Labrenzia sp. VG12: one gene and its partner. The protein of the gene in region 2 interacts with the protein of the main gene of each other region in a pairwise test. Links are inferred from orthologs where the notes say so. Each region holds a gene or a part of one and is shown on either strand. Other genes may lie near its edges.

Region 1 (3,144 bases), 200 kb from region 2 along the record:
CTCGGATTTCTCGTCGGGCCACTGGCCATCGGCCCCCTGGCAGATGCCTTTGGGATCCGGACAGCGTTGATGGTCATGGCACCGATGATCGGGCTCAGTCTTGTGCTCGCCCCTTGTCTGACGAGGGCACAGAGGTTGCGGTCGGCTGAGGGGGGAAGTGGCCAGGGCACACCAACGCCCCAAGAGCCGCGCTGAGCGGCGGCGGCGTTCGAACGAGCAATCGCCATTCCCGGAATTAGAGGGGAAAGGCAGCGGGTAACGTCAACGGGGCGGTGAGGGCTTCACTCGGTTGCTGCCGGTCAACTGGAGATCAGATCGAATTTCAGCAAAAGGGGTTTTCTAATCCGGCTTTGGACGTTCCCACCAGCGCATGGCCTTGATCTTTGGATTTCAAAAAATACAGTCGGTGGCATTGACCAACAGAAAATTGAACCGGGCTGCGTTCGTTGATGAGTGACCTGTCAAAAAGGCATGAGAAAGAACGGGATTTGGGCTGGAGCCCAAAAACTGCAGCGGGTTTTGCACCCTGGTTGCAGGACCCAACCTGGTGGCCTTTGAAGCGGTTTCGACAGTGGAGAAGATACCCTGTCCCTGAACCCTACACCCCTCGGAAACAGGATGTTGGAGAAACGGGCAGCACATATGGCGACCTTCAATCTCAAATCTGCGAACAACGGCTATATGAACATTCCGCGGCTGGTGGCGCGGTTTCGGGATTTATTATCTACGAATTGAGGGGCACAGAGCGCTTCGCAAAAGAGCTTTCATTGTGGCTGCAGGGCGACGAAAAAAATCATGACCGCGATGTTGAGAGATTTCTCTCAATGGCTGACCGCCTGAGCAAAAGAGCCACGGGGTATGTGCTGCCGGACCCGACAAGAAACAGGGTTCTGGACAGAAACTCCCGATCTCAGGAATGGTCAGGGGGAGACATTCACATCGGCACTGCAGGGCATGGATACCGTTTTGCAAACTACAATGCCGCCAGTTCCAGGGAAACCTGGGCGAGGCAGTATCTTTTGAAGATCATCGCCCCTGACAGAACCAGGGTATTGGTTGAACGAAGGGCACAGAGTGCAAACTCTGGAAGAGTTTATGCAGGCTCTGATCCGGAAGCCTGGGGTCTGAAGACCTCTTAGCGGGTTTTCTCCCTCTATCGGGAACCGTGTCCGTCTTTCGGGAAGCGCTTGGGTTTGCCCGGAACGGGAAGAGCAGTCGACGGGAGGCGCGACGGGGCTCAAAGCCCCATCTTCATGCGCGCCACATAAAGCGACAGCACGGCCGCATTGGAGACGTTGAGGGACCGGATCTCGCCGGGCATGTCGAGGCGGGCAGTGAGGCCACAGGCTTCGCGCACGCCTTGCCGCACGCCTTTGCCTTCCGAGCCGAGCACCAGCACGGTCTTGTCGGTAAACGGCGTGTCTTCAAGGCTTGCTGGCCCGTCGCTGTCGAGCGCGATGCAGGAGAAGCCCTGGTCCTTCATCTCGGTGACGAAGCGGGCCATGTTCTTCACACGCACATGCTTGATCATGTCGAGCGCGCCGGAAGCGGCCTTGGCAAGCACGGAACCTTCTTCCGGAGCGTGGCGTTCGGTGGTGACGACCGCGTCGGCATCAAGGGCGACGGCGGAGCGCAGGATGGCACCGACATTGTGCGGGTCGGTCACCTGGTCGAGGGCCAGGATCAGCCGGGCGCCTTTGAGGTGCTCTGCGCCATAGGCGGGCAGGGGATCGGCTTCCAGGATCATGCCCTGATGGACGGCGTCCTTGGTGACCATGCGGTCAAGCGCGCGCGGCATCATGGTTTCGACCGGAACGTCGATCCTGACGCCCCGCTCTTCCAGGCGGCGCTGCGCATTTTCCGTCGCATAAAGCTTCAGCCGCTTGCGGTCGGTGTTGGCAAAGGCGGCTTCCACGGTGTGGAGACCATAAAGCAGCACCGGACCTTCCGGTGGCAGGCCGGGTCGGCGCGGCGCAGGCTTGCCGGCAAAACGCTTGTTGCCGCGATAGGCGGGCTTGTTGCCCGGGCGGGTAGGTTTCTTGTCGTCACTCATGGCGCAGCTCTAGACCCAAACGCGGTGGAGGGGAAGGGAAAGTGTACCAACGGTCAATGAGAATGTTTGCGGGCTTATTCTTGCGACTCTTCGCGGTGCCTGGACTTTAGAAATTCATGCAAAATGGTACATATGACGAAGACAGGAAACAATATGAACCAAGTTGCGACCATCCCATAGGAGATAACCTGAGCGAGGGTAAAGATTTCTCTCGAGACTTCTGTGAACGCATTGCGATCCTCGACAAAATACCGGCCGTTTTCAACATAACTTCCGAACGCATCGCCGCCGACAAAATACCAAAACACAAATTGTGCATACAAGGTGCCAAAGCAAAGCAGCAAAGCGCAATGGTTCGCCACCAAAAGGTAGTGCTGAAAGGGCCTCTTGGTGTATAGGGATCTTGATTTGAAGTAGGCCAACAGGCTGCCGCTTATGAAGAGCCCGGGAATGAGAATGAGCCACGCGGTGACAGTCCCATAAGAGACAATCAGAGATTGGAAATAGGCACTTTTTGACACTTCGGTGTAATTGCCGAGGCTCTCGACGAAATATCTTCTGTTTTCGATGTATCCATCAACCGCATCTCCTCCCAAATGACCATTATATGCAACGCGTCCTATGAAGGTGAGTATGAGAAGCGGAATAGAACCGACGTAGATTATTCGAAGAAGCGTTTGAATATTCCCGTTCATTCTACCCCTGAATGTTCCGAGCCGACGAATGCGTTCATTCCTATGTTATGCACAAGTCGGCCTGGAATAAATGGATTGGCCCAGTTCAGCTCGGCTTCATGATCATGCAGCTGACCGTGCCATGGGCGATCAGTTTGCCATTGGCATCGCGCAGGTCACCTTCGGAAGTGGCAAGGCGCGAGCCGCGATGGACGATGCGGCCTTCGCAGATGACTTCACCGCTGGTGGCCTGAAGCGGGCGGACCATGTTCACGGTCAGCGACGTGGTCGTATAGAACTCGCCGGGCTGCAACGTGGTATGGACCGCGCAGGACAGGGCCGTATCGATCAGCGTTGAAATCCAGCCGCCATGAACCGTGCCGAGCGGGTTGAGAAATTCCTTCGCCGGCTGACCGG
Region 2 (3,268 bases):
GCCAAGGCGGCCTATGGGGAGGAAGGTCATTGGCCGCGCATTTTCGAACACCCGGGGAACGCGTCCGCCATCGGCAACAATCCAAACGTGCTGACGATCGGCACGGTCTTGAAACTGCCGCCCTGCCCTGGCTCCGTGACGGTCGCGCCCGACGAAACCGCTGTTCCGGATCCTGAGATTGTCGCCGAAACGCAGGACGACGCCCTTTTGCCCTCGATCATCTACATCGTCACCGGAGACGATTGGGCGCCTTATGTTTCCAAGGACTGGCCCAAGGGCGGCATGGCAACCCTGATCGTGAAGGCCGCTTTTGAGGAAGCAGGCTTGGGGGATCGCATCCGTGTTCATCACATCAACGACTGGAACGCCCAGATCAAGGAACTGGTGCCTGCAAACCGGTACCAGCTGACCTTCGGCTGGGCGATGCCGGACATGGGGTTCTGGAAGACCTGCAACCGACTTCCGGCCGACATGCAGGTCCGCTGCAGCTATGACAAGTCGAAGCCCATCCTCACGACGACCCTCGGCTTCTTCCGCGAAATCGGCCGCTCCGATCTGGCGGAAATGACATTTGAAGATCTGAAAACCGCACGCCTGTGCCGTCCGACCGGCTGGTCCACCTTTGAGCTGGTTGAAAACGGACTGTCGCCGGACAACTGGGTCGGAACGGACTCGCCCGCCGCCTGTTTCAATCTGCTGATGCAAGGGGAAGTGGATTTTGTCGTGCTCAACCGGTTTACCGGCATTGCGACGGCAACGGAAATGGGCATCCGTCAAAATGTCGAAATGGCCCCCTTCACGGTGCCGCACCGCATCTACCTGCTTGCGCACAAGGACAATCCGCTCAACACGACCGGCTATCTCGACGCCTTCAACCTCGGCCTTCAGCGCATTGTCGACAATGGCAAGTACGGCCAGATCTCGTCCTTCTTCAATGACGAGTTCGCCCGCCGGGCCGGCGGCAAGTAAAAAGGGAAAGGATACCGGCCGTCAGCGCTCACTGGTGGCCGGCTCCATCAAGCGCCGGATGGGCGCTTTCAGCGCAGCCGGCAGATCTTCCGAGATGAGACCCGGGCCGGCTTCACATCCGGCAGCACCATGCAGCCAGACTGCCTGACAGCCAGCCTCAAACCCTTCCACGGACCGGGCCAACAGCCCGGCGGCAATACCGGCAAGCACATCACCGGATCCCGCCGTTGCCAGCCACGGCGGCGCATTCCGGTTGATCGCGGCGCGGCCATCAGGCGCGGCAATAACGGTGTCGGGTCCTTTAAGAACAACCACAGAGCCGGATCGCGCCGATGCCGCCCGCGCCCGCTGCAGTTTGCCGCCTTCAAGATCCGGAAACAGCCGGACAAACTCACCTTCATGCGGTGTCAGGATGACCGGGCTAGTGCGCTGCCCGATCTCTCGGAACAACATCTCGGGCGCCTCCGCGAAACTGGTAAGGGCGTCTGCATCCAGCACGGTCGCTCTGTCCGTCTTCAAAATCTCCAGGACCGAATGGCGCGTTCTTTCGCCAACGCCGTGAGCCGGACCGATCAGGGCAGCGTTAAGGCGCTTGTCCTCAAGAAAGCGGGGAATGGCCTCCGGACCTGCCAGCTTTTTCAGCATCACGGCCGTCAGGTGACAGGCATTGACCATCAGCGCATTGGGGGGCGACGCCAGAGTGACGAGCCCGGCGCCCGCTCTCAGCGCCGCTTCTGCGGCAAGACGAGCGGCGCCCGTCGCCGAAGGCGCCCCGCCAAACACCACGGCATGCCCCTTTGTGTATTTGTGATCCACGACCGATGGCACGGGGAAGGCATCCTGCCAAAGGTCTGGCGTGTTGGCGAAAGCGACCGGCCGGATCCCGTCCAGCACCTCGTCCCGAATGCCGATATCTGCCACTGTCAGCTTGCCGCAGAGCGCACGCCCGGGATAAAGCAGGTGCCCCGGCTTCGGCCTGAAAAAGGTAACGGTTTCCCGCGCGGCCACCGCAGTGCCGAGAGCGGCGCCGTCCGCGCCGTTGACGCCGGAGGGAAGATCAACGGCAACAACTGGTTTTCCGGCTTGATTGACGGCTGCAATCAAGTCCGCAATTGCACCAGACAGGGGTCTGTCGAGCCCGGCACCAAACAAAGCATCAACAACAACATCTGCTCTTGAGAGCGCGCGCGACAGATCGTCAGTGAGCGCCTCGCCCTGATGCGCTGGAGCATCTGGCAGGCCCATGCGTTGAAAAGCTGTCAGCGCGTCCCCCTTGAGCACGCTGGCCGGCTTCACAAGACGGACATCCACCTGAAAACCACGCGCTGACAGGCACCGGGCGGCAATGAAGCCGTCGCCGCCATTGTTGCCGGGCCCGCAGAGCAGCAGGATGTTGCCCCCGTCCGGTGCAAGATTTGCGGTGACCCGCGCGACGGCCTGCCCTGCCCGTTCCATGAGCACAATGCCCGGCACTCCGGCAGCAATCGTGCGCCGGTCGGCTTCGGCCATTTCGTCCGGTGTGAGCAAAGCCGCACGTTTCCAGGTCTTCGATGAGTTCATGTGACGGTTTCTCCTGCTCGAAGCTGCAAGGTGACCGTGATCGTCAAACTTGTCGAGTTTGGAAGATCTGATGCGCAAGTGACCACAAATTCTGCCTATTTTTTGTTCTGTTTGATTATATTTTATGCACCCCAAGGTGTCTGCGCGCCCATATGCATTGACCGGCCCGTGAGTTCTGCCACTTTTTGCGGCGGATTTCCCGGCTTCGCATTTTTTTCAACATCACGACCAACGGTTGGCACACATCGTGCTTTAAGAGGACAACGGTCCCTGCTGGGCTCGATGGGTCGCTTTGACCCATTGCACCTGGAAAAGGTCCTGCCGACAAATGGCCTTCATAGTGGAGAGAGACACAAGGTGATGAAAAAGATCGAGGCGATCATCAAACCCTTCAAACTGGACGAGGTCAAAGAGGCGCTGCAGGAGGTTGGTCTCCAGGGCATCACGGTGACCGAAGCCAAGGGGTTCGGCCGCCAGAAGGGCCACACGGAACTCTATCGCGGCGCAGAATATGTGGTCGATTTCCTGCCGAAGGTGAAAGTGGAAATCGTCCTGGGCGACGACATGGTCGAAAAGGCCGTCGAAGCCATCCGCTCCGCCGCACAGACCGGCCGGATCGGCGACGGCAAGATCTTTGTATCCAATATTGAAGAGGCGGTCCGCATCCGGACAGGCGAGTCCGGCATCGACGCCATCTGACCCACCAATCCGGCATCCGCCGGTAATCCTAATTCCGGTT

Evidence for each region.
Region 1: the proteins of CHH27_RS07040 (region 2) and CHH27_RS08010 interact in binary tests that used the Escherichia coli proteins (3 or more experiments, as listed by UniProt). The link is inferred for Labrenzia sp. VG12 from one-to-one orthologs.

What each region holds. Positions count from the first base shown.
Region 1 is NZ_CP022529.1:1,735,359-1,738,502, reverse strand. What follows is about bases 146-2,972. They hold CHH27_RS08010 (RNA methyltransferase), read right to left. Parts: upstream 2,054-2,972; coding sequence 1,238-2,053; downstream 146-1,237. Other genes in these bases: CHH27_RS08000 (PaaI family thioesterase), read right to left, coding at 2,834-2,972; CHH27_RS08005 (hypothetical protein), read right to left, coding at 2,128-2,748; CHH27_RS27570 (hypothetical protein), read left to right, coding at 450-1,139; CHH27_RS08015 (MFS transporter), read left to right, coding at 146-195. Also shown: more of CHH27_RS08015, read left to right, coding at 1-145; more of CHH27_RS08000, read right to left, coding at 2,973-3,144. UniProt on the Escherichia coli protein: Specifically methylates the ribose of guanosine 2251 in 23S rRNA.
Region 2 is NZ_CP022529.1:1,535,697-1,538,964, forward strand. Bases 261-3,211 are described here. They hold CHH27_RS07040 (NAD(P)H-hydrate dehydratase), read right to left. Parts: upstream 2,530-3,211; coding sequence 991-2,529; downstream 261-990. Other genes in these bases: CHH27_RS07035 (LysM peptidoglycan-binding domain-containing protein), read left to right, coding at 261-969; CHH27_RS07045 (P-II family nitrogen regulator), read left to right, coding at 2,890-3,211. In the rest of the region: more of CHH27_RS07035, read left to right, coding at 1-260; more of CHH27_RS07045, read left to right, coding at 3,212-3,228. UniProt on the Escherichia coli protein: Bifunctional enzyme that catalyzes the epimerization of the S- and R-forms of NAD(P)HX and the dehydration of the S-form of NAD(P)HX at the expense of ADP, which is converted to AMP.